Regions from separate parts of the Arthrobacter sp. D1-17 genome, predicted to be linked through region 3. Evidence: riboswitches for the same ligand, from Rfam matches in the RefSeq annotation. Region 3 holds a riboswitch; each other region holds the start of a gene.
What was found. A riboswitch is a leader RNA that binds a small molecule or an ion and turns the genes downstream of it on or off. The one in region 3 is predicted to bind thiamine pyrophosphate.
Positions count from the first base shown of each region.

Region 1 (7,762 bases), 1.5 Mb from region 3:
TGGTGACCGCAACAGGACACGTGATCTCCCTGATCCCGGGCTCGCTCGTGGTGGAGGTGGACAGGTCGACCTCGACGCTCTACATCCACGGACTCAATGTGCGGAATGCGGACGATGTGCTGAAGCTCCGAAAGGAAGTGCGCGACACGGAGGCCGGGCTGATCCGCGTCATGGGAACGAAAGAAGAACTCGCAGCATTGAATCAGGAGACAGTACTGAGCCAGGAGACAGGCGCATGATGCAATTCGTGCTGACGGTCACCGCTGTGGTGCTGTCCCTCGCCGCCGCGGGTGCGATTGTGCGCATCGCCCGCGGCCCGTCGCTGCTGGACCGCGTGCTCGCCGCCGACGTGCTGTTGGCCATCCTCGGTGCCGCGCTGTGCATTGATATGGCCGTGAACAGGCATCTGAACAATCTGATGCTGCTGGTGGCCGTGTCCGTCATCGGATTCATCGGCTCGGTGACCGTGGCGCGCTTCGTAGCGGACAGGCGGGAGCAGCCCAGTGAGTCCTGACCCAAATGCAGTGGATACCATGATCGATGCAGTGTCCGCCGTCTTCATGATCGTGGGGGCTGTGATGTCCCTGGCCGCAGCAATTGGCCTGCTGCGGTTCCCGGACCTGATGAGCCGGATGCACGCCGCCACCAAGCCGCAGGTGCTCGGGCTGTTCCTGCTCCTGGCGGCTTTGGGACTGCAGATGCGCACCTGGTGGGTATGGCCGGTGCTGCTGGTGGCCTGGATCTTCCAGCTGCTGACGGTACCGGTGTCTGCGCACATGGTCGGCCGCGCGGGCTACCGCACCAAGCACCTCCACAAGGAGCTGCTGAGCACCGACGAGCTGGAAGCCGTCGTGGTGAAGGCCGCTGAGGCAGCCAGGGAACGGGATTCAGACGGCGGACGCTGACCGCCGCAGCCGTGGCGCCCGCCGGGAGTTTGCTCAACTTCCTGTGAAGATTTCCGCAGTCCGCCGGGGGTCAGGGCAGGATTCCCTGAGCTTATCCACATAGGGGCCTTTTTAGCTTCAGCCGCCCCACGCAGCATGGTCCCATGGTAGAAACGCTTGCCGCCCAAGGGAATCGGGCGATCTACATGGGGGGATCCACGTGGCAAAACATCTGGCACCGAGGGCTGCCCGGCGCGCTGCCCAGCAGCGGCGCCGAGCCATCCGCGTCAGCATGAGCGCAGGCACGGCAGTGCTTGCCGCCTATGCTTCTGGAATGCACGGCGCTTCCGGAATGCACGGCGACGGCCCGATGATTTCTGCCAGTCCTGCATCCGCCCAGGCACCGGACAGTGTTGCCGTCAGCATGTCCGCCGGCTCCGCTGTCGCTGCGGGCGGTGCTCGGGATGCCGTCTCGGGCGCTGCCGTTTCAGCCCCTGTCGCCGCGCCCGCTTCTTCCCCTGTCTCTGCGTCGGCCGGAGTGGCGCTCTCCTACAGCCGTTCCGTGGTCCTCACCGGGGCGAAGGAATGGACACGAGAGCTTGACGCTTCGTCAGCTCGGTCGCGGCGTCCCGCCGCCGGGACCCTGATGTCACCGTTGGAGGTCCTGCATCCCAGCTCTGCCTTCGGCGTGCGGAGGAGCCCGATCACTGGCGATGCCGGGGAGTTCCACTGGGGCCGGGACTTTGCCGCTGCCTGCGGGACCCGCGTTTACTCTGTGGACGCCGGGGTGGTGCGGGCAGTGGGATGGCATCAGTGGGGCGGCGGCAACCGAGTGGAAGTCGACCATGGCAACGGCCTGATCACCACTTACAACCACCTTGAGGGCATCGGGGTCGGGAAGGGCGAGTCGGTGCAGGCCGGGGACGTCATCGCCAAAGTCGGGACCACGGGCGCTTCAACGGGATGCCACCTTCACTTCGAAACGATCCTGAACGGCAGCCACACGGACCCTGAGGAGTGGACTCTGGTGCCGCTCGATCCGGCGGATCCTGCTGCTGCCGTGACGATGACCGACTACCGGAAGCCCGGGACGGCGAAGGACACGCCTGCCTGGGCCGTCCCGGCGGCGGAAGCCCACAACCATGAGGTGAACCACGCTGAGCGTAAGCCGTCACGGTCCAAGACCGCCAAGGCTCCTTCGCGTTCCAACGCCCGCGTCTCCAATGCCGCTGCTTCTCCGGCAAAGAAAGCCGTGGCACTTTCAAAGAAGGCAGTGGCACCTGCGAAGACTGTGGCACCTGCGAAGAGTGTGGCGGCCGCCAGGCCTGTTGCGCCCGTGAAGCCGGCTGTGCCGGCAAGGACGGCGGCTCCTGCCCCACGGCCTACGCCTTCCCCTGCTCCGTTGCCGGTGAAGACCGCCGCTCCGGCTCCACGGCCCACGCCTTCCCCTGCTCCGTCGCCCGCGAAGACGGCCACTCCGGCGCCTGCTGCGGCCCCGAAGCCCACCTCTTCGCCCACCTCTTCGCCCAGTGCTGCGCCGACGTCCGCGCCGGTTTCAGTTCCCGTTCCTGCCCGGAACGTGACACAGGAGCAAGCTACGGAACCTGACGCGGCAGCAACGGCGGCGCCTGCTGCCGGTTAAGCTGCGGCGGCCTCTAGCCACCGACTAACGGCGGTGGCTAGGGCATTGCGGATATAACGACGGTGCCTAGACGATGTCCTGGGTTTTGGCGAAGCGGGTGATTGCGCGCTGCGTGCCGCGGTTGGTCAGAACCTGGATGACGGCGCTGACTGAGGCTGAAACCAAGGCGAAGGTCAGGGCTGAGCGCAATGTCGTGGGAACGTCGTCCTTGCCGCCCTTCGGAGGCTTGCGGCCTGTGGTTTTTTCCCAGACGGCGTCCACGGCCCTAGTGCCGGCGTATCCGGCGAGCAGACTGATGCCGGTGCCAAGCAGCTTGATGAAAAAACTCATTCCGAAACCCCTTGCGACGTGACTACTGGTTCGTCCCTAGCCTAGCCGCATGGACCCGAGGATTTCCCGCAGGGCCCGCACCACCAGGTCGTGGTCCGCCTTCTGCGGCAGCCCCGAGACCGTCACGGTCGCCACGGCCCCCACGCCCTGCACATAGACGGGAAAGGAGCCCCCGTGGGCCGCGTACGTGGTCTGGTCGAACCACGCGTTGTCCTCAATGCGGCCTCCGCCCACCCTGCCGCGCAGGCCAACCAGCAGGGACGGTTCCTCATACCGTGCCGCCGTGCGCCGTTTGGCCTTGACCCAATGCCCGTTATCCGGGGTGGCACCTTCCAGGGCAGCATGAAAAAGCATCTGCTCGCCCTTGGAGATGTCGATGGCGATGGGCAGGCGGCCGTCCTTTCCGAGCTCAACCAGCAGAAGGCCCAGGCTGAGGGCGTCATCTTTGCTGAACCGGGGGAACTGGAGTTCCGAGATCTGCGATTCAATCTCTGAGATCAGCGACTCAAGCGCCCCCGCCGGCTGTTCGTCGGCGGCGTCGGGATCAAATAGGGCCGGAGTTCCGGAGTCCTCTGCGGTCATTGCCCCAATGTACTCCGTGGCTATTGCCATGTACTCCCTGCCTATCGCCCGGATTGTGACGCCGCCGCCGGGTTGACGGTCAATCATCGGTGTAAACTGGACCAGCCAACAAGGGCACATTCATTACGACAGGGGAGCGCCGCCGTCGGGCATCACTGGCATGTCCAGAGAGCCGCAGGTGGGCGCTGAGAGTGCGGACAACCGCAGACCCTCGAACCTGATCCGGCTAGTACCGGCGCAAGGGAGTCGAGTTCTCAAAGTGTCCGGCAGCAGGCACCCTAAGCCAGCAGCCGGGGAGCGCTTTCCCCTCCTGATCCTCAGGAGGACCATCATGACAACAGCAACAGCTAAGAAGTCCGGCAACACCTGGCGCGTGGCCGACATCGTGGTGGCGGCGCTGATCGCCGTCGCCGGTGGTGTGATTTTCTGGGCTTGGTCCCAGGGCGCCAACCTCATCTCTGCACCGCTGAACGCGGTCTACCCGCCCCTGACCGGCCTGTACGCCGGCGGCTGGATGATTCCGGCGGTGCTGGGCATGCTCATCATCCGCAAGCCCGGCGCTGCGCTGTTCTGCGAATCCGTGGCCGCCACCGGTGAGCTGATCATGGGCTCGCAGTACGGCACCACGGTGCTGATCTCAGGCCTGCTGCAGGGCCTGGGTGCGGAGCTCGTGTTCGCCGCGTTCCGGTACAAGAAGTTCAACCTGCCCGTCTCGCTGCTGGCCGGCGCCGGCGCCGGGCTGTTCTGCGGCCTGAACGATTCGTTCGCCCCGTGGGGTTGGAACATCGCCTACGCGGCCGGGGACAAGCTGGCGTACATCATCTTTACCGCCGTCTCCGGTGCCATCATTGCCGGCGCGCTGTCCTGGATCGCCACCCGCGGCCTGGCCAGGACCGGCGTGCTGAGCTCCTTCCCCTCCCGCAAGGCAGCCACGGAGCCCGTGTTTAACTGATGCCCGCACAGCAGGACGCCGGCGTCCGCCCGGCCGCGGTTACCGCCCGCGGCTGGGGTTGGCGCCACGCCGGACGCACCAAACCTGCAGTCAACGCCCTCGACCTGGATATCCGGCCGGGGGAGCGGGTGCTGCTGCTGGGGCCCTCAGGCGCCGGCAAATCCACGCTGCTCCACGCGCTTGCCGGGGTGCTTGGCGACAGCACCGCCGACGACAGCGGCACGGCGGCGGGCGACGACGCGGACGAAAGCGGCAGCCTCCTGATCGACGGCGAACCTCCCCGCGCCCAGCGCGGCCGTGCCGGCCTCATGCAGCAGGACCCGGAGACGCAGGTGGTTCTCTCCCGCCTCGGCGACGATGTCGCCTTTGGTGCCGAAAACCTCTCGGTGCCCCGGGAACGGATCTGGCCCCGGGTGCACGAGGCGTTGGACGACGTCGGACTCGGACATTTCCCGCTGGACCATCCGACGTCGGTCCTGTCCGGCGGGCAGAAACAGCGCCTCGCGCTGGCCGGCATCCTGGCGATGCGCCCCGGGCTCATTTTGCTGGACGAGCCCACGGCCAACCTTGACCCTGCCGGAGTCCTGGAGGTCCGGGACGCCGTGGCCCGCTGCCTCGACAAGACCGGCGCCACGCTGGTGGTCGTGGAGCACCGGGTTGCCGTGTGGAAGGACCTCGTGGACCGGATCGTTGTGCTGCAGCCGGGCAGTGACACGCAACCGGCGGTGCTCATTGACGGGGCCCCGAACCAGGTCCTCCAGCAGGCCCGCACGATGCTGATCCGCGCGGGCGTCTGGGTTCCCGGTTACGTTCCACCCACCCGCGAACGGTCGCTGACCGGGCAAGCCGGCAGCGAGGGGGGTCTTGCGCCAGGCCAGCTGCTACTCGCCGCTGAGAGACTTGCCGTCTCAAGGGAACGGCCCCGCCGGCGCGGCTTCACATCCCTTCCGCCGGTTCCGGTGCAGCGCGACGTCACGGCACAGGTCCGCGCGGGGGAAGCCCTCACCATCACCGGGCCAAACGGCGCCGGCAAATCGACGTTCGCTCTGACCCTGGCCGGGCTGATTCCGCCTGTCGAGGGCAGGGTGTCCGCGACCCTGGAGCTAAGCGGCGGAGCCGGCATCGACCCGTACAAGTGGCGGGCCGAGCACCTGATCGCCAGGATCGGCACGGTCTTCCAGGAACCCGAGCACCAGTTCGTCACCGGCAGGGTACTGGACGAACTGCAGTTCGGCCCCCGGCACCTGGGACACGGCGAGGAGCGCGTGGACGAGCTGCTGGAGCGGCTTCGCCTCACCGGCCTCGTGGATGCCAACCCCTACACACTCTCCGGCGGCGAGAAGCGCAGGCTCTCCGTGGCCACCGTTCTGGCCGCCCATCCGCAGGTCCTGGTGCTCGACGAGCCGACCTTCGGCCAGGACGCCAACACCTGGGCCGAACTCGCCTCCTTCCTGTCCGAACTGCTCGATGCCGGAATCGCCGTCGTGTCGGTGACGCACGACCAGGAATTCACGCAGGTGCTCGGCGGCACCGAGCTCAAACTCGGCGCCGCGGACCTTCAGCCCCCAGGCGTCGATGCACCAGGCGTGGGAACACCGGAAGCGGCCGCATCATGAGGGCCGCCTTGATCATTTCCGGCAACCAGGCGGTGCTGACCCGGGCCAATCCGCTGGCCAAGCTTGCCGCCGTCTTCCTCATCACGCTGGTCCTCGCCCTGTCCATCGACTGGATGTCCGCCACCGTAGCGCTGGTCTGCGAGCTGCTGCTCTTCCCGCTCGCCGGCCTGACGGTGACTTTGCTCTGGCAACGTGGCTGGCCCCTGATCCTCGCGGCCGCCGTGGGCGGCTGGAGCACCGCCATTCTGGCGCCGGACAGCGGAAGGATACTGATCGACGTCGGCATCTGGTCCATGAGCGAAGGTTCGCTTGAGCTGGGGCTGGGTTTCCTGCTCCGGGGCCTGGCGATTGCCCTGCCGGCGGTGCTGCTGATGAGCTGCACCGATCCGACCGACCTCGCCGATGCCCTGGCACAGAAAGCCCGTCTGCCGCACCGCTTCGTGCTCGGAACACTGGCGGCAATGCGCCTGGTGGGCCTGATGGCTGAGGAATGGCAGACCATCGGGATGGCCCGGCGGGCCCGTGGCGTCGGAGCCCGCGGCAACCCGTGGCAGCGGCTGCGCGCCACCCTCGGGCAAAGCTTCGGGTTGCTGGTTCAAGCCATCAGGCGCGCGACCCGCCTTGCCGTCACCATGGAGGCCCGCGGTTTCGGCAGCACAGGCCGGACCTGGGCCCGCGAATCGGTTTACAGCCGGTTGGACATCTGGGTGCTGCTAGGGGGAACGGCCATCGCGGCCGGTGCCGTGGCCGCCGCGGTCTGGGCCGGAACCTGGAACATGGTGTGGCTGGAAGGCTCCTAGGACTGCCCGCCCATATCACCACTGCACGCGTCCAGGACAATCGCCTGCCGGAATGCCGGCCGTCGGAATGCCTAGATGCAGGAGTAGTCGTAGTCAAAGCCCTTGGAAACGAACTGGGTCACTGTTACTTTGCCGCCGGCTGTCAGTGGAGGCAGGGCGCAGTTGCTCCTGGCTCCGTCCACAGTGCTGGCTCCGGCCAGCCAACTCGGCAGTCCATACAGGCTGCTGCCTTCCGGGACGGTGCCGATGATCTGCCACCACTGGTAGCCCGAGGAGTAGATGCCCACCTCGGCGTCGATGCTGTGGAAAAAGTCCGTCATGCCTTCCAGGACCGCCCTGTTCTCCTCATGGCTGCCGTTCCAGCTGTTCTCCGTCTCCACGTCCAGCCACCAGAGGTAATCGTCCGGCTCGCTGATGCCCCGCATATAGGCGTCGTCAAAGGCCTTGGCCCAGCCGTACATGTAGGCGCATGCAGCATCCGGTTCACCTTCGCAGGTGCCGTACGGGTTCGCTACGGGTTTGCCGCCGTAATCGTTGCCGGTAGGCCACCAGGATCCATCCGTTTCCGGGTTGGCAGTATTCACGTACAGGGCCACGCTGGGCTGGCCGGTGATGTCGTCCGGGATCTTGTTGGCCCATTCCAGCTGCTCAGCCAGGCAGGAGTTGGTGGTGTTCGCCAGCCCGTTGTTCACGCCGATGATTGCGAAGGCGGGGTTCTCGGGAAGCGTCTTGTTGCACTGCGGCCAGGACACGTCGTTTCCGAGCGCTCTCGGATTCCGTTCCCTGGGGGCAGTCGGCTGCGCTTGCAGGGTCGGGGTGGGCGCGCCAGTAGCGGAAGGCGAAGGACCGGAGGCCGTCGACGAAGGAGCGGAAGAGGGTGCCGACGGCGGGATGATGGCCGACGGCTGGGTGATGGATGACGGCGGGGCCGGGGGCGTTCCGTCGTCCAGGCGGGG
Region 1 covers NZ_CP096382.1:290,400-298,161, forward strand. Annotated here, with positions in the region: gene M1E01_RS01295 (Na+/H+ antiporter subunit E) at 1-239, shown strand, start outside; gene M1E01_RS01300 (monovalent cation/H+ antiporter complex subunit F) at 236-514, shown strand; gene mnhG (monovalent cation/H(+) antiporter subunit G) at 504-905, shown strand; gene M1E01_RS01310 (peptidoglycan DD-metalloendopeptidase family protein) at 1,105-2,526, shown strand; gene M1E01_RS01315 (DUF4235 domain-containing protein) at 2,593-2,856, opposite strand; gene M1E01_RS01320 (heme-degrading domain-containing protein) at 2,893-3,438, opposite strand; TPP riboswitch at 3,559-3,700, shown strand; gene M1E01_RS01325 (ECF transporter S component) at 3,770-4,390, shown strand; gene M1E01_RS01330 (ABC transporter ATP-binding protein) at 4,390-6,006, shown strand; gene M1E01_RS01335 (energy-coupling factor transporter transmembrane component T family protein) at 6,003-6,806, shown strand; gene M1E01_RS01340 (hypothetical protein) at 6,878-7,558, opposite strand; gene M1E01_RS01345 (hypothetical protein) at 7,623-7,762, shown strand, end outside.
Region 1: another riboswitch for thiamine pyrophosphate. It lies ahead of M1E01_RS01325 (ECF transporter S component); the one in region 3 lies ahead of thiD (bifunctional hydroxymethylpyrimidine kinase/phosphomethylpyrimidine kinase).

Region 2 (7,762 bases), 410 kb from region 3:
GGTCTTGCCGGTCCCGGTCTTGGCCTGTCCGATGATGTCGTGACCGGATAGCGCCACGGGCAGTGTCATCGCCTGGATGGGGAAGGGGTGCGTGATGCCGGCGTCGGCGAGGGACTCGACGATGTCCGCGCGCACGTTGTAGTCGGAGAAGGACTTTTCCGCGATCTCGTGGGGTTTCTCATCCGAGATAATGGTTTCTTCCGGCTCGATGGTCTCGGTTCCGGTGTCGTCGGAGAGAAGCTGGTGGGTATGCAATTCACTCACAGGGGAGTTTCCTTATTCATTTAGGCATTGGCGCCGCCTGCTCAACGGGCCGGCCGGGAAAGCCGCTCCGGAGCACGCTCAGGCGCGCGAGCAATTCCAGTGGAAGCCGATCGCGGGCTATCAAATGCTGGCACTGGGGACCAGCGGGTCTGTCTCAAGATCGCGTAGGGGCGGGCTTGTTGAATTCAAAAATACTGGAAATCAACGACCGGGCATCCATTTCTACCCCTTAAGTCTAACCGGCAAAACCGGATTCCCTGACGGGCGCCTGTTCCCCGACCAGTTCGAGGTGCACTTCGCGTGTGGCGATGTCCGCGGAAACCAGCCGTACCCGGACCCTGGTGCCGGACTCCATTTCGCCCTCACACCGCGCCGTGACCGCCGGTTCGGCGATCTGGACCGTGCCCCACGGGCCGCCGTTGGAACCCTTGCCGTTGGACTTTCCGTTAGTACCCTTCCCGTTCCCGATGACGTTCGCAGTGACTGTGCTGTTGCTGTTATGGCCGTTGCCGCTGCCGCTAGGAGCGCCAGCGCCGGCGCCGTTGCCGTTGTTCTTGGCGGGTTTGGATCCGGAGATCACGACAGCGTCGAACTCCTGGCCGATGTGGTTGCTGAGCAGCGCAGCCTCCACGGTGTCAAGCGCGAGCCGCTCCATTTTGGACGCCAGCTGATCTGAAGCAGCCATTATTTCCGGCAGCGACGGCAGAGCCTCCCGGGCCCAGGAGGGCACAGCTCTGTTGTTGCTCAGCGCCTCGCAGATGACAAGGACGAACCGGTCGACCAGACGGCGCAGCGGAGCTGTGGTGTGGGCGTAGGCTGTGCCGATGGCAGCCTGGATGGCGTCCTCGGGAACAGTGCCATCGAAATAGGTGTAGCCGGCTCCGCGGAAGAGCATGCCGGCAGAGTGCAGGATGGCCAGCTGCCGGTGGTCCGTCGGATCCAGTGTCCGCAGGTACTCGCCGTAGCTGACCGTTCCGTCCCAAGGCTTTCCCAACGCCGCCGTCTGACGCCTGAAATGCGCCAGCGACCGTTCGTCAGGGGCGGGCATCGTGCGCAGGATGCCTACCTTGCCGTCAAGCATCAGGGAGGCGGCGGCCATGCCGGTCATCAGCGAGATCTGGGCGTTCCAGTCCTCCACTGGAAGCTGCGGCGCCGCGACAATCTCATAGCCGCCGTCGGGTAGCTGTACGATCTCCTGGTCCGGCATATTCAGGCTGGCGCCGTCCCGGGCCCTTTCCAGTTCCACGCGCTTGATCCCCACCTCGCGGAGGAGCTGCAGCACGGGCGACGCGGTTCCCGCGTCCAGCGCTTCCTGCGCGCCCTTGTAGCTCAGCTTCGCCCGGCTGCGGACCGAGGCGCGCCGCACCGATACGGAGACTACCTCGGCAGCGGCGTCGAGCGCGAACTCCCACACGAACGCCGAACACAGCTGACCTGCCAGCAGGCTGCCCGCGTTTTCGCTGATGACTTCGGGGTGCAGGGGAATCCGGCCGTCCGGGGCGTAGAAGGTCTGGCCGCGGCGGCGGGTTTCGGCGTCGAGCGCGCCGCCGGGGGCGACGAAGGACGGTACGTCGGCGATGGCGTACAGAATCCGGTAGCCGTCCCCGGTTCGCTCGATGAAGAGTGCCTGGTCCAGATCCGTTGACGATGGCGGGTCGATAGTCAGGAATTCGACGTCGGTGAGGTCCAGCCCGGGAAGCTGCAGCTGAGCCACAGCCGCTTCGGCTTCTTTAAGGACGTCCTCAGGGAACGGCCCGGGCAGCTCCAGTTCCGTCCGCAGCGCACTCAGGGCCTCCGCCAGGGCGTTGGTCTGTTCGTGGACGCTGGGAGAGAGACGATGATGTGGCACGAAAATCAGGTTAGTCGGATTTCCGCGGTTAGTCTTGGATTATGGGCACAACCTCGACTGGCACTGCTCGGTATGACCGTTTCGTGGCCGACCTGTACGGCGTCATGGCATATGGTGAGCTTTCCGCTTTCGAGCGGCTTTCGTCGGACGCCCGCTATTCTCCTACGCTTCACGACCGCGCCGTGCTTGGCCGCATCGCGGTCATCGAGTTCCAGCACTACGAGCTGGTCAGCGCAAAGCTGGCTGAGATGGGAGTGGACGTCGAGGACGCGATGCTCCCGTTCCAGGCCGCCGTGGACCATTTCCATGAACGAACCCGGCCCGCTGACTGGTACGAGTCGCTAATGAAGGCCTACGTCGTCGATACCGTCTCGGCAGACTTTTACCAGGCAGTAGCCCGGTATGTGGATCCGGGGAGCCGTGACCTGATTGCCCAGGTCCAAGCAACCGAGGAAGCAACAATAGTCCTCCGCGAACGTCTGCGCGGGGCCCTTGCGGATGATCCGCGGCTCGCCTCCAGACTCGCGCTGTGGGGACGGCGGCTACTGGGCGAAGCCCTGACCCAGGCGCAGCGGGTGGGGTACGAACACGCGTTCCTGCCCGATTTGATCGCGGCCGCGGACAGCGGAGCTGACGATGCCTCAGTCCGGGAGGCAGTGCGCGCGCTGACCGCGGAACTTGCCGAAAACCACTCGAAGCGCATGGTGGAGCTGGGACTGAGCAGCTGACGTTGTGTCTCCTTTGTGCGCCCTGAGCAGTGGCCGGGGCTCCCGCGCGTAATGCGCCCTAGGCCCTGACGGCGCCGGAGGCCCTGGGTGCGGCTCCCGCGGCACCAGCCGCTCCGGCGTCGAGGGCGGCAATGAGTTGTGCCGCGGCAGCCGCCGGGTCCGGGGCCTCGGTGATGGCCCTGACCACGACGATGCGCTCGGCGCCCGCCGCCACCACCTGTTCCACGTTGCTGAGATCGATCCCGCCGATAGCGAACCACGGAAGCCGCCGGCCGCTTTCGCCACGGGCCCTGTGGGCAGCCTCGGCGGCATAACGCACGAGGTCAAGTCCGACGGCGGTCCTTCCGGGTTTCGTGGGGGTTGCCCACACGGGGCCGACGCAGAAGTAGTCGAGGCCTTCCGGCGCCTGCGCTGTGGCGATGGCGTCATCAATTTGGTCGGGGGAGTGGGTGGAGAGACCGATTGCCGGAGAACCGGGCAGCACCTGCCGGGCCGCGCGCAGGGGCAGGTCCTTCTGTCCGATGTGGAACACGGGAGCGCCGGCCAAGGCGGCGATGTCGGCCCGGTCGTTGACGGCCCAGAGCCGGCCGTGCCGTCCGGCGATCTCGCGGAGAACCTCGAGGAGCTCCAGTTCCTCGGCTGCCTCAATAGTCTTGTCCCTGAGCTGAATGATATCCACGCCGCCGGAGAAGGCGGCGTTGACGAAGTCTGCGAAGTCGCCGCGGTCCTTGCGGGCGTCCGTGCAAAGGTACAGGCGGGCGGAATCGGTGAGTTCATGCGCGGTCATGGCAACCAGCCTAGTTCCTCTAAACTGGGTCCGTACCGCGGGAGCCCGCTGCAGCTGTCATAAACGGCGCAGGGCTGAGAGGGCGTCAGAGCCGACCGCTTGACCTGATCCGGTTAGTACCGGCGTAGGGAAGGAATTGCATGAAGCCTGGAACCGGTGGCGCATCTGCCATTGACCTCACGTCCGGCGATGCCAGGACATCTGCCGCTGGCAGCCCGTACGCCACTAAACCTTTGCACAGCATCGAACCTCTGCACGCCGACGTCGCCGTCATTGGCGGCGGTGTGATCGGCCACGGGATAGCCTGGGAGGCCAAACGCTCAGGACGCTCGGTGGTCCTCATCGATGAGGCGCCCGGAACCGGTGCCAGCTGGGCAGCAGCGGGCATGCTCGCCCCTGTGAGCGAACTGCATTACCAGGAGGAGGAACTCCTCGAGCTCATGCTCGAATCCTCCGCGCTGTGGCCTGGCTTCGTAGCGACGCTCGATGCCATGCGGCCAGACCCCCTCAAGCCAGACCATGGCAGGGAGGACACAGGCTACCTTGCGTCACCCACCATTGCGGTCGGCGTCGACCAGGCTGACCGGCGCACCCTGATGGATCTTCGCCAGGTGCAGCAGGCGCATGGCCTGATCGTCGAACCGCTGACCATCCGCGCAGCCCGGCTGCGTGAACCGCTGCTAAGCCCAGGCATTTCCTGTGCCCTGGAGATTCCGACGGACCACCAGGTTGATCCGCGAAAACTCGTAAAGAGCTGCGCAACTGCGCTGTCCCGCCACTCTCCCGGTGCGCGGACTGCCGTGGCCGGCGCGGAAAGCGGCTATGCGGTACGGGACAACGCCGTGGCATTGCTGTGGGACGCGGGGCGGGTCAGCGGTGTCCGGCTTGCTGGCGGCGGCACGGTGCTGGCCGCGGAAACCGTGGTAGCCAATGGTCTCGCGGCTGCGTCGCTGGACGGTCTTCCGGAGAACCTGAATCTTCCCCTCCGGCCGGTGTACGGCGATATTCTCCGGCTGCGGGTCCCGGACCGGCTCCGTCCCTTGCTGACGGCAACAGTGCGGGGCATCGTGCGAGGAGTTCCGGTCTATCTGGTTCCGCGGCAGGACGGGACAGTCGTTGTCGGCGCCACCCAGCGTGAAGACGGGCAGGGTGCTCCCAGCGCGGGAGGGGTCTACCAGCTGCTCAGGGACGCGCAGGCCCTTGTGCCGGCGATCGCGGAGCTGGAACTTCTCGAGGCAACCGCCCGGGCTCGTCCGGGCACGCCGGACAACGCGCCGCTGCTGGGCCGCGTCCCCGCAGCGAAGGAGAGCGGGTACGGAGCGGCAGACTGCGAATCCGGAACGGCGGACCGCGGGCTTGGAGCGCACGTTCCGGGGCTCATCATCGCTACCGGCTTTTTCCGGCACGGGGTCCTGCTGACGCCTGCCGCGGCCGTCATCTGCCGAGAGCTGATGGACGGTGTAGAGGACAGCCGCTGGGGCGCCTTCAGTCCCGGCCGGTTCCCGGCCGGGCAATCGGAGCTGTTGGCCGCTGCCGCACAAGGCACTGCGCCCCCTGGCCCGGCTGTATCAGGCCCAGCCGCATCAAACCCAGTCACATTTGACCGAACCAAGGAATCCGCATGAACATCACATTGAACGGCAAACCCCACGCCGTGGGGACAGAAGCCTCCGTGACGACGCTCGTCAGCCAGATCACGGGGCGGGAACTTGCCTCAGACGGGCAGGCCGCGGACGGCCAGCGTCTGGGTGTTGCGGTGGCGCGCAATTCCGAGGTGGTGCCCCGCAGCCAGTGGCACAGCACGGCGCTCACCGAGGGCGATGACATCGAGCTCGTTACTGCAGTTCAGGGAGGATGAGGACGATGACTGAAACAACTGCGCTTCCGGCCGTGCCCGGAACAGACAGTGACCCCCTGGTTATCGACGGAGTGGAATTGAGTTCCCGGCTCATCATGGGCACAGGCGGAGCGCCCAGCCTGGACGGCCTCGGTGCGGCGCTGCTGGCCTCCGGCACGGAACTGACCACGGTCGCCATGCGACGCTATTCGCCCGCCGAAACGGGTTCCCTGTTCCAGCTGCTCTTGGATAACAACATCCGGGTCCTGCCGAATACAGCCGGCTGCTTCACTGCCAGGGACGCGGTCATGACGGCGGAGCTGGCCCGTGAGGCGTTGGAGACGGACTGGGTGAAACTGGAAGTCATTGCCGATGAGCACACTCTCCTGCCTGACGCGGTGGAACTCGTCGATGCCACCGAGCAGCTCGTCAACCGGGGGTTCAAAGTCTTCGCGTACACCAACGACGATCCGGTTCTGGCGCTGCGTCTGGAGAACCTCGGAGCCACCGCCGTCATGCCGCTCGGCGCTCCGATCGGGACCGGATTGGGAATCCTCAACCCGCACAACATCGAGCTGATCGTGTCCCGTGCCTCTGTGCCTGTGGTGCTGGACGCGGGCATCGGCACCGCCTCGGACGCCGCCTTGGCCATGGAACTGGGCTGTGACGCCGTGCTGCTGGCGACGGCCGTGACCCGGGCACAGAACCCTGCGCTCATGGGCCAAGCCTTCAAACACGCTGTTATCGCCGGTAGGCTGGCGAAAGCGGCCGGGCGGATTCCGCGCCGCGAGCATGCGCTGGCGTCTTCTGCGATGGAAGGCCGGGCCGAATTCCTCTAGGGCCGGGTCCTGAGTGTGCGGGCGCACGGAAGGGCAGGCTCACCCGCTACCCGTCAAGGAGTCAGACGTGGGACCCAAGGACGAGATCCTCACCCGCTCCCAGATAGATGAGGCCCTGTCGGGCCTGCCTGACTGGCGCTACCGCCTGGGCGGCCTGGTCACTGTCTACAAGACGCCGACGGCGGCCGGCGCGCTTGAGCTGATTGCCGGCGTCGGGCGTCTTGCCGAGGAGAAGGACCACCATCCGGACCTGGACTGGCGGTACAACCGTGTGTTTATTCGGTTCACCTCTCACGACGCGGGCGGCGAAGTGACCCCGCGTGACATCGCCGCCGCCGCGGCCGTTACCCATGCAGCCGCAGACGCTGGCGCAGCCGCGGAGCCGGGGCTGTACCGGACAGTGGAAATCGGTATCGACACGCCGGAGCCCTCGGCGATAGCCGACGTCTGGCGTGTTGCTCTGGCCTACAAACAGGGCCGGGGAGGCAGCCTGCAGGATCCCTTCGGCCGGGGTCCGGGACTCTGGTTCCAGGAGACCCGGACGCCCAATGACAACCGGCTCCATGTAGACATCCACCGCTCCAAGGCCGAATCCGGTCCCGTGCTGGAGAAGGTGGCTGCCACTGGCGCATCAATGGACAGTGACCACACACCCAACTGGGTGGTGGTCACTGATGCTCAAGGGAACCGACTGTGCCTGTGCACCGAAGAAGGCGAGCAGCCCCGCAGCTGATGCTGCGCGAAAGGCGCCTGTTTGGGGCACGGCCAGTCTGCCGTTTTGCTACATCTTGAGGGCCTCTGTGAGGCGCTGTGTGTCCTGTTTGGTCCTGCTCCGGCCGAGGAAGGCGGCGGCGGCCAGAGCCGCTGCCGCGCCTGCAATCATGGGGGCTATCCATGGAATCCAGGTCAGGCCCGGCTGGTAGCCAAGGCCAGCCGCCATGCAGATCATCCAGGCGGCCATGCCCGCCGCGGTCCCCACGCCAGCTGGCAGGAACATGCCGTATTTGGCGTGGCGCCTGTCATTCGCCCAGACGATGAAGCCCGAGGCGACATTGACCAGCACGACGATGACGAGGGACAGCATTGTCAGCCCTAGAGTGCGCCGAAGCCGACCCGGCGGACTTCTTCCGCACCGATCTCGACATAGCCCAGCACGCTCGCCGGCACGATGATCTGCCGGCCCTTCTCATCCGTCAGGCGCAGCTCGGTGCCCTTTGCGAGGGATTCTGCTACGACCTTGGCTACGGCGTCAGCATCCTGGGCCGATTCCAGCACGAGTTCGCGGCCGATGTTTTGAATGCCGATCTTTACTTCCACAGCAAGGCCTCCCAGCCAGTCAATGTTGATTAGATGTCAAAGGGTGTTCTCCCTTTGTAGTCTAGGTCTCTTTGGGAAAGCGCGAGATTCCGCGCCAAGCTAAACGGTAGATCAAGTCGCTGGCCACATCGATGTCCAGGT
Region 2 covers NZ_CP096382.1:1,373,823-1,381,584, forward strand. Annotated here, with positions in the region: gene M1E01_RS06455 (DEAD/DEAH box helicase) at 1-264, opposite strand, end outside; gene M1E01_RS06460 (RNB domain-containing ribonuclease) at 500-2,113, opposite strand; gene M1E01_RS06465 (ferritin-like fold-containing protein) at 2,155-2,841, shown strand; gene thiE (thiamine phosphate synthase) at 2,900-3,628, opposite strand; TPP riboswitch at 3,656-3,777, shown strand; gene M1E01_RS06475 (FAD-dependent oxidoreductase) at 3,769-5,253, shown strand; gene thiS (sulfur carrier protein ThiS) at 5,250-5,486, shown strand; gene M1E01_RS06485 (thiazole synthase) at 5,492-6,304, shown strand; gene M1E01_RS06490 (4a-hydroxytetrahydrobiopterin dehydratase) at 6,372-7,037, shown strand; gene M1E01_RS06495 (hypothetical protein) at 7,086-7,388, opposite strand; gene M1E01_RS06500 (DUF3107 domain-containing protein) at 7,397-7,621, opposite strand; gene M1E01_RS06505 (TetR/AcrR family transcriptional regulator) at 7,683-7,762, opposite strand, start outside.
Region 2: another riboswitch for thiamine pyrophosphate. It lies ahead of M1E01_RS06475 (FAD-dependent oxidoreductase); the one in region 3 lies ahead of thiD (bifunctional hydroxymethylpyrimidine kinase/phosphomethylpyrimidine kinase).

Region 3 (7,762 bases):
GATCGAGAACGCCCTGAAGTCCGGGGATTCCGTCCTGGTGCAGGTCACCAAGGACCCTGTCGGCCACAAGGGCGCACGCCTGACCAGCCAGATCTCCCTGCCGGGGCGTTACCTCGTGTACGTGCCCGGCGGTTCCATGACGGGCATCTCGCGCAAGCTTCCCGACGTCGAGCGCAACCGCCTGAAGCGCATCCTCAAGGACCGCCTTCCGGAAGACGCTGGCGTCATCGTCCGCACCGCCGCCGAAGGCGCATCCGAGGAAGAGCTCACCCACGACATCAACCGCCTCCGGGCCCAGTGGGAAGGCATCGAAAGCCAGGCGAAGTCCACCAAGGTCCTCGCTCCCGAGTTGCTGTACGGCGAACCCGACCTCACTATCAAGGTGGTCCGTGACGTCTTCAATGAGGACTTCTCCAAGCTGATCGTTTCCGGTGATGAAGCCTGGGACACCATTGAGGCCTACGTCACCTACGTTGCCCCGGACCTCGTGGGCCGGCTCGAGAAGTGGACCAAGGACGAGGACATCTTCGCTGCCTGGCGCATCGACGAGCAGATCCACAAGGCGCTGGAGCGCAAGGTGTTCCTGCCCTCCGGCGGATCACTGGTGATCGACCGCACCGAAGCCATGACCGTGGTCGACGTCAACACCGGAAAGTTCACCGGCAGCGGCGGCAACCTCGAGGAAACCGTCACCAAGAACAACCTGGAAGCGGCTGAGGAAGTCGTCCGGCAACTGCGGCTGCGGGACATCGGCGGCATCATCGTAATCGACTTCATCGACATGGTCCTGGAATCAAACCGTGACCTCGTGCTGCGCCGCATGGTGGAGTGCCTGGGACGTGACCGAACCAAGCACCAGGTGGCCGAGGTCACCTCGTTGGGCCTCGTACAGATGACCCGCAAGCGCATGGGCACCGGCCTGCTGGAAGTCTTTGGCGAGCAGTGTGAGGTTTGTGCAGGCCGTGGCGTTGTCACGCACGACGAGCCCGTCGAGCACCGCCGCGCCAATGTGGTGGCGGCCGAACACCATGTCCCGCGCAGCGAACACCAGCCCGCCGTACGCACCGAGCGTAAGAGCCGGCGCCGGGGCAAGGCCGGACAGGGACCGGCTGAAACCGGACCCGCCGCACCGGCCGTCATGCACCACGAACCCAGCGAAGCCGAGCGCCACGCCAAGGCCGAGGCAACGCGGGCAGCACTGGCCAACATCGCCGCCGCTGCGCACGCTGCCCACCTCCACGAGGACGCAGCCCATCAGGCGGAGGCTGCCGGGGAGCAGCGTCCGGCTGCAGCTGCCTCAGCGGCCGCTCCGGAAAGCCCGTTGGTGCACCGCGCACCTGACACGGAAAGCATCTCGGGCCGGCCGGGCGCCGTGTTGACCTTTGGCGGCGAGAAGGTAGTCCTTCCTTTCGTGGAGCACACGGAGCCTCCGGCCGTGAAGCCTGCGCTGACCCTTGACCGCCTTGAGGAAGCCTTCGCGCACCTCGGGGAGCCGAGACCGGAAGCCTCCAGGGAAGCCGAGCCTTCAACGACGGCCCGGCCTTCCGCGGCGACTCCGCCTTCAAAGGCAACCGAGCCCGCTAAGGGCGCCGATATGCCAGCCCCGGCACCTGCCGCCGTCCGGGCACCTATTGACAGCGACAGGGAGCGGTTCGCTGACCATTCCGACGTGGCCGTGCGCACCCGCCGTCCGCGGCGCAACCGCAGCGCCAGCCGGGCGCAGGGTGCGGCCAACGAGACGTCCGTGGAACACCACGAGCCTGTGCCCGGGGCTGCCGCCGGGCACTCCCATGAGGCCAAAGTGCCGTCGGCGGACAACAGGACTGAGAAGGCCGCGGGTCCGCAGGCTGCGGATGGACCCATCATTCTGGGCGTAGGCGTACCCGCTTCCGAGCTGTAGACATGGGCATGCTGCCGGGAACATAATTTCCGGCAGCCGCTCGTTGAGTGGGCCAGCGGGCCGGCGCTGCAACAGCAGGGCCGGCCCGCTGCATTTAAGCCGGGAGTTACGGGCGAACCGACATGCAGTGCCGCGGACGGAAGGACAGGCTAGGCTGGGGGACTGACACGGGGTGCCGAGCACGGAGCCGGCTGAGATCCAAACCCGTTGAACCTGACCGGTTAGTACCGGCGAAGGGATGTCTTCCTTGACTGCAACATCGTCTGCAACATCTGCCCTGCCCTTGGCGACTGCTCCGCTTTCGATCTCCACGATGTCTTTTGGTGCAGACGTCCGTGGAGCAGCGGCTCCCGTTCACGTTTCACCCGCCACCCGGAGGGTTCCCCGGGTCCTGGCCATCGCCGGTTCAGATCCTTCCGGCGGCGCCGGCATTCAGGCCGACCTGAAAAGCATCGCAGCCACCGGCGGCTACGGAATGGCCGCCATCACTGCGCTGACGGCACAAAACACCAGGGGAGTCAGAGGAGTCCACGTGCCGCCGGCCGGCTTCATCGCTGCGCAGCTCGCGGCGGTCAGCGACGACATCGCCATTGACGCCGTGAAGATCGGCATGCTGGGCGACGCGGACATCATCACCGCGGTCCGCACGTGGCTCGAGAAGGTGCGTCCCGGCGTCGTTGTCCTGGACCCGGTCATGGTTGCCACAAGCGGCGACCGGCTCCTTCAGGAATCCGCTGAGGGGGCGCTGCGGTCGCTGCTGCCTCTCGCAGACCTCATTACACCTAACCTTGCGGAACTGGGCATGCTGCTGGGTGAGCAGGAAGCGGCCACCTGGTCCGAGGCATTGGAACAGGGAAAGCGGCTCTCGGCCGAAACCGGGGCTATTGTCCTCGTCAAGGGCGGGCACCTGGAGGGCGCTGACTGCCCGGACGCCCTGGTGAACACGGGTGGGGCTTTATCTGCGGACGTTGTGGTGGTGGAGGGGCAGCGCGTATCCACCCGAAACAGCCACGGCACGGGGTGCTCACTGTCCTCGGCGATGGCGACCGTACAGGCTCGGCTGGGGAACTGGGAACTTGCCCTGCGCACCGTCAAGCCCTGGCTGGAGGGCGCATTGCGCGCCTCCGAGCAGCTCGAGGTAGGCCACGGAAACGGCCCGGTACACCACTTCCACCATCTGCCGCAGGCAGACGATACCGCCGACGGCAGCTTCGCGGCCCTGCTGCAGGCGGAGGCCGCTGCTGACCTCGACGCGATTTACGGTTTGGATTTCATCCGCGGGCTGTCAGAGGGAAGCCTCCCGGAAAACCAGTTTGCCTACTACCTTGCGCAGGATGCCATCTACCTCAACGGCTATTCGCGGGTTCTCGCCAGGGCCAGCGCGCTCGCCCCCACCGAGGCCGAGCAGCTCTTCTGGGCCCGGTCCTCCCAGCAATGCCTCGAAGTCGAGTCCGAGCTGCACCGCAGCTGGCTAAGCACCAGAACAGTCCCCAGGGGCCTTGGCCCGGAGACGAAGGCCTACGTGGACCACCTCCTGGCCGCGTCGGCATCCGGCAGCTACGCGGTGCTGGTGGCGGCGGTGCTCCCGTGCTTCTGGCTCTACGCCGAAGTAGGGCAGACCCTGCATACCGGATTCCTGGCAGCCGGAGCCCCGGACGGGCACCCCTACGCGGAGTGGCTGCGCACCTACGCCGATGAGGGTTTTGCAGCAGCCACCCGGCAGGCCATCTCAATCACTGACACAGCGGGGCGAAAAGCTTCCGACGCGGAACGCCGAGAGATGCTCACTGCCTTCCGGCACTCCTGCCGCTTCGAGGTTGATTTCTTCGACGCGCCGCGCCGTCACAGCTGAAAGGGAACCGGCGGTTAAGCCGGTAAGATAAATGGGCATGGTCACGGCAGGCTTGGAGCGAAAGCCCCTGTGGTGCTTATCACGGACTACCCGCCGGGACCAGCCTCATTTGCGGCCGAAGGCAAAATTAGCGTAATCTAGATCTTCGGTGCTTACGCCAACACTTGGGTTATGACCCCGGGAACCGTCCAATTGGAATTCCAAGCGGTAATGTTCTTGGGTTAGCTCACGGATTCCCTCGGGGAGTCCACGGCGTTGAGGCACAGCGAGAGCCAGGCCATACACAATCGGACCCCCGGTTCCGCACGCAAATTTAGTAATAAACGTCGAGAGAAGTGAGTTCCCAAGTGGTGTACGCGATTGTCCGCGCAGGCGGCCGCCAAGAGAAGGTTTCCGTTGGAGACTTCGTTACCCTGAACCGCGTCGCCGGTGGAGCCGGCAGCACCATTGAGCTGCCCGCACTGCTCCTGGTTGACGGCGACAAGGTCACGTCTGCTGCGGCGGACCTGGCCAAGGTAACTGTTACGGCTGAGATCCTTCAGGACCTGCGTGGTCCGAAGATTGTCATCCAGAAGTTCAAGAACAAGACCGGATACAAGAAGCGCCAGGGTCACCGTCAGGAACTGACCAAGGTCAAGATCACCGGCATCCAGTAACTTCGGTTACTGATCAGGTTTCCAGCAGATTCCCCAGAATTTAGAGGCAGGCATTCCAAATGGCACATAAAAAGGGCGCGAGCTCCACTCGCAACGGTCGTGACTCCAACGCACAGTACCTCGGCGTCAAGCGCTTCGGCGGCCAGGTAGTTTCCGCCGGCGAAATCATCGTTCGCCAGCGCGGCACCCACTTCCACCCCGGTGCAGGCGTTGGCCGCGGTGGCGACGACACGCTGTTCGCACTCCAGGCCGGTGCTGTCGAATTCGGCACCCGCCGCGGCCGTCGCGTCGTGAACATTGTTGCTGCTGCAGCTGCAGAGTAACAACAGAACTCAACCGGTGGAGCGGGCCATGATGGCCCGCTCCACTGGTCGTTTAACCGCATTACAATCAATTTGGGCGTTCCAACACGGCCACATTCAGCACAGAGGAGATTCACCGTGGCGAGCTTTGTAGACCGCGTAGTACTGCACGTATCCGGCGGTACCGGTGGCCACGGTTGTGTCTCTGTCCACCGCGAGAAGTTCAAGCCTCTCGGCGGACCCGACGGCGGCAACGGCGGCAACGGCGGCGACGTCATCCTCCGGGTGGACTCCCAGACCACCACGCTGCTGGACTACCACCATGCCCCTCATCGCCACGCCACCAACGGCGGCCCGGGCATGGGTGACTGGCGCGGCGGCAAGAACGGCGAGACCTTGGTCCTGCCGGTCCCGGACGGCACGGTCGTCAAGACCAAAGACGGCGAAGTCCTCGCCGACCTCGTGGGCGAAGGCACCGAGTACATTGCGGCCGCCGGCGGCTTGGGCGGACTCGGCAATGCAGCCCTGTCCTCCCAGAAGCGGCGGGCACCTGGCTTCGCCCTGCTCGGCATCGAGGGCGAGTCTGCCGACATCGTGCTGGAGCTGAAGTCCATCGCCGACATCGCTCTGGTCGGCTTCCCCTCGGCCGGCAAGTCCAGCCTGATTGCGGCAATGTCCGCTGCCCGCCCCAAAATCGCCGACTACCCCTTCACCACGCTCATTCCGAACCTTGGCGTTGTGCAGGCCGGTGACATCCGGTTCACCATCGCCGACGTTCCCGGGCTCATCGAGGGTGCCAGCGAAGGCAAGGGCCTGGGACACAACTTCCTGCGACATGTCGAGCGATGCGCAGCTTTGGTGCACGTTTTGGACTGCGGTACGCTGGAATCTGACCGAGATCCACTCTCAGACCTCGCCATTATCGAAGCCGAACTCGAAAAGTATGCCGTCGACATGAGCTACGCCGGCAACAACGGCGAGGTTGTTCCGCTTAACCACCGGCCCCGTTTGGTCGCACTGAACAAGGTGGACCTGCCTGACGGCAAGGACATGGCCGATTTTGTCCGCCCCGAACTGGAATCCAGGGGCTACCGCGTGTTCGAGGTTTCCGCCACGAGCCACGAGGGCCTTCGGCAGCTTGGATTCGCCATGGCGGAGATCGTTAAGGCCGCCCGTGATTCGGTGGCGGCCGCGCCCCCGAAGGTGCATGCCCCGGTGCTGCGCCCGCGTGCGGTGAACGAGACCGGCTTCAAGATCCGCCGCGAAGAAAAGAACCTGGAGCCGCTGTTCCGGGTCCTGGGTGAAAAGCCCGTGCGGTGGGTCAAGCAGACTGACTTTACGAACGAGGAAGCCATTGGCTACCTCGCCGACCGGCTTGCCAAGCTTGGCGTTGAAACCGAGCTGTTCAAGCAGGGCGCCAAGCCGGGTGACACCGTGGTAATTGGTGACGACGACGGCGTGGTGTTCGACTGGGAACCGACAATGATGGCCGGTGCCGAACTGCTGGCATCACCGCGCGGTACCGACATCCGCTTTGCAGACGTCGGTGACCGCCCCACCCGAACCCAGAAGCGCGAGGAACAGATCGAACGCCGCGAGGCGAAGGCTGCGGCGCGTGCCGAGCTGGAAGCCGAGCGCAAGGCGGGCATTTGGACGGAGTCAGTCAGCGGGCGCCGTATCGCACGGCCGCTCAAGGAGAGTGGACTTAACACCCAACATGAGGAGTGAACGCGCACACGTGTCTGATACGTCCGCAATTGTCATCGAGGAGCCCAAGACCGACCGCCGCAGCATGCTCGCCAAGGCGCGCCGCATCGTCGTCAAGGTCGGATCGTCGTCGCTCACCAGCATCAAGGGCGGAATTTCCGAAGAGGCGCTGATCGAACTCTCCAACACGCTCGCTGCCAAGAGCAACGAGGGCACCGAGATCATCCTGGTCTCCTCGGGCGCCATCTCCGCCGGGCTTGCGCCGCTTGGACTTGAGAAGCGTCCGCGTGACCTTGCCACCCAGCAGGCGGCAGCCAGTGTTGGGCAGGGACTGCTCATGGCCCGGTACACCCACGCGTTCGCCGCCCACGGCGTGACCGTGAGCCAGGTGCTGCTGACGGCGGATGACCTGATGCGGCGCAGCCACCACCTTAATGCGTTCCGGGCATTGAACCGGCTCCTGAACCTCGGGGTCGTGCCCGTCGTCAATGAGAACGACACCGTCGCCACGCACAAGATCCGCTTCGGGGACAACGACCGCCTCTCGGCACTCGTGGCGCACCTGGTGCGCGCCGACGCGCTGATCCTCCTGTCCGACGTCGACTCCCTCTACGACGGGCCCCCCTCCAGCGGCGCCAAACGAATTCCGCAGGTTGACGGCCCGCAGGACCTGGAGGGCGTCAACATCGGCAAGACCGGCAAGGCCGGCGTGGGCACCGGCGGCATGCAGACGAAAGTCGAAGCCGCCATCATGGCCGCGGATTCGGGCATTCCGGCTTTGGTCACGTCCACAGAAAATGCTGCGGCAGCCCTCGCCGGCGAGGACGTGGGAACGTGGTTTTCCGTCAACAGCGGCCGCAAGTCCGTGCGCATGATGTGGCTCGCCCACCTCGCGCATGTCCAGGGCCGGCTGCTTCTCGACAACGGGGCAGTAAAGGCTGTGCGCGACAAGGGCGCCTCCTTGCTGCCGGCGGGTATCACGGCAGTTGAGGGCCACTTTGAGTCCGGTGACGCCGTTGAAATGATTGCCCCCGACGGCACTGTGATTGCCCGCGGTCTTGTTAACTACTCGGCCGATGAGCTGCCGCAGATGCTGGGGCGTTCCACCGTGGAACTGGGGGAGTCCCTGGGCCGGGGCTTTGACCGTGAGGTTGTTCACGTTGACGACCTGGTTCTGGTCTGACGGGCAGACTCACCTAGACTTGAATGATGACTGAGGCACTGATGAACCAAGCAGCAGAGACATCCACCGACGCTATGCAGGTCCCTTCCATGCCTGAAAACAGCCAGCCTACGCCGGCCGAGGTTGAATCGGCCGTGTACGCCATCGCGGACCGTGCCCGGG
Region 3 covers NZ_CP096382.1:1,781,869-1,789,630, forward strand. Annotated here, with positions in the region: gene M1E01_RS08320 (Rne/Rng family ribonuclease) at 1-1,900, shown strand, start outside; TPP riboswitch at 2,059-2,156, shown strand; gene thiD (bifunctional hydroxymethylpyrimidine kinase/phosphomethylpyrimidine kinase) at 2,214-3,752, shown strand; gene rplU (50S ribosomal protein L21) at 4,100-4,408, shown strand; gene rpmA (50S ribosomal protein L27) at 4,468-4,731, shown strand; gene obgE (GTPase ObgE) at 4,849-6,438, shown strand; gene proB (glutamate 5-kinase) at 6,503-7,600, shown strand; gene M1E01_RS08350 (glutamate-5-semialdehyde dehydrogenase) at 7,627-7,762, shown strand, end outside.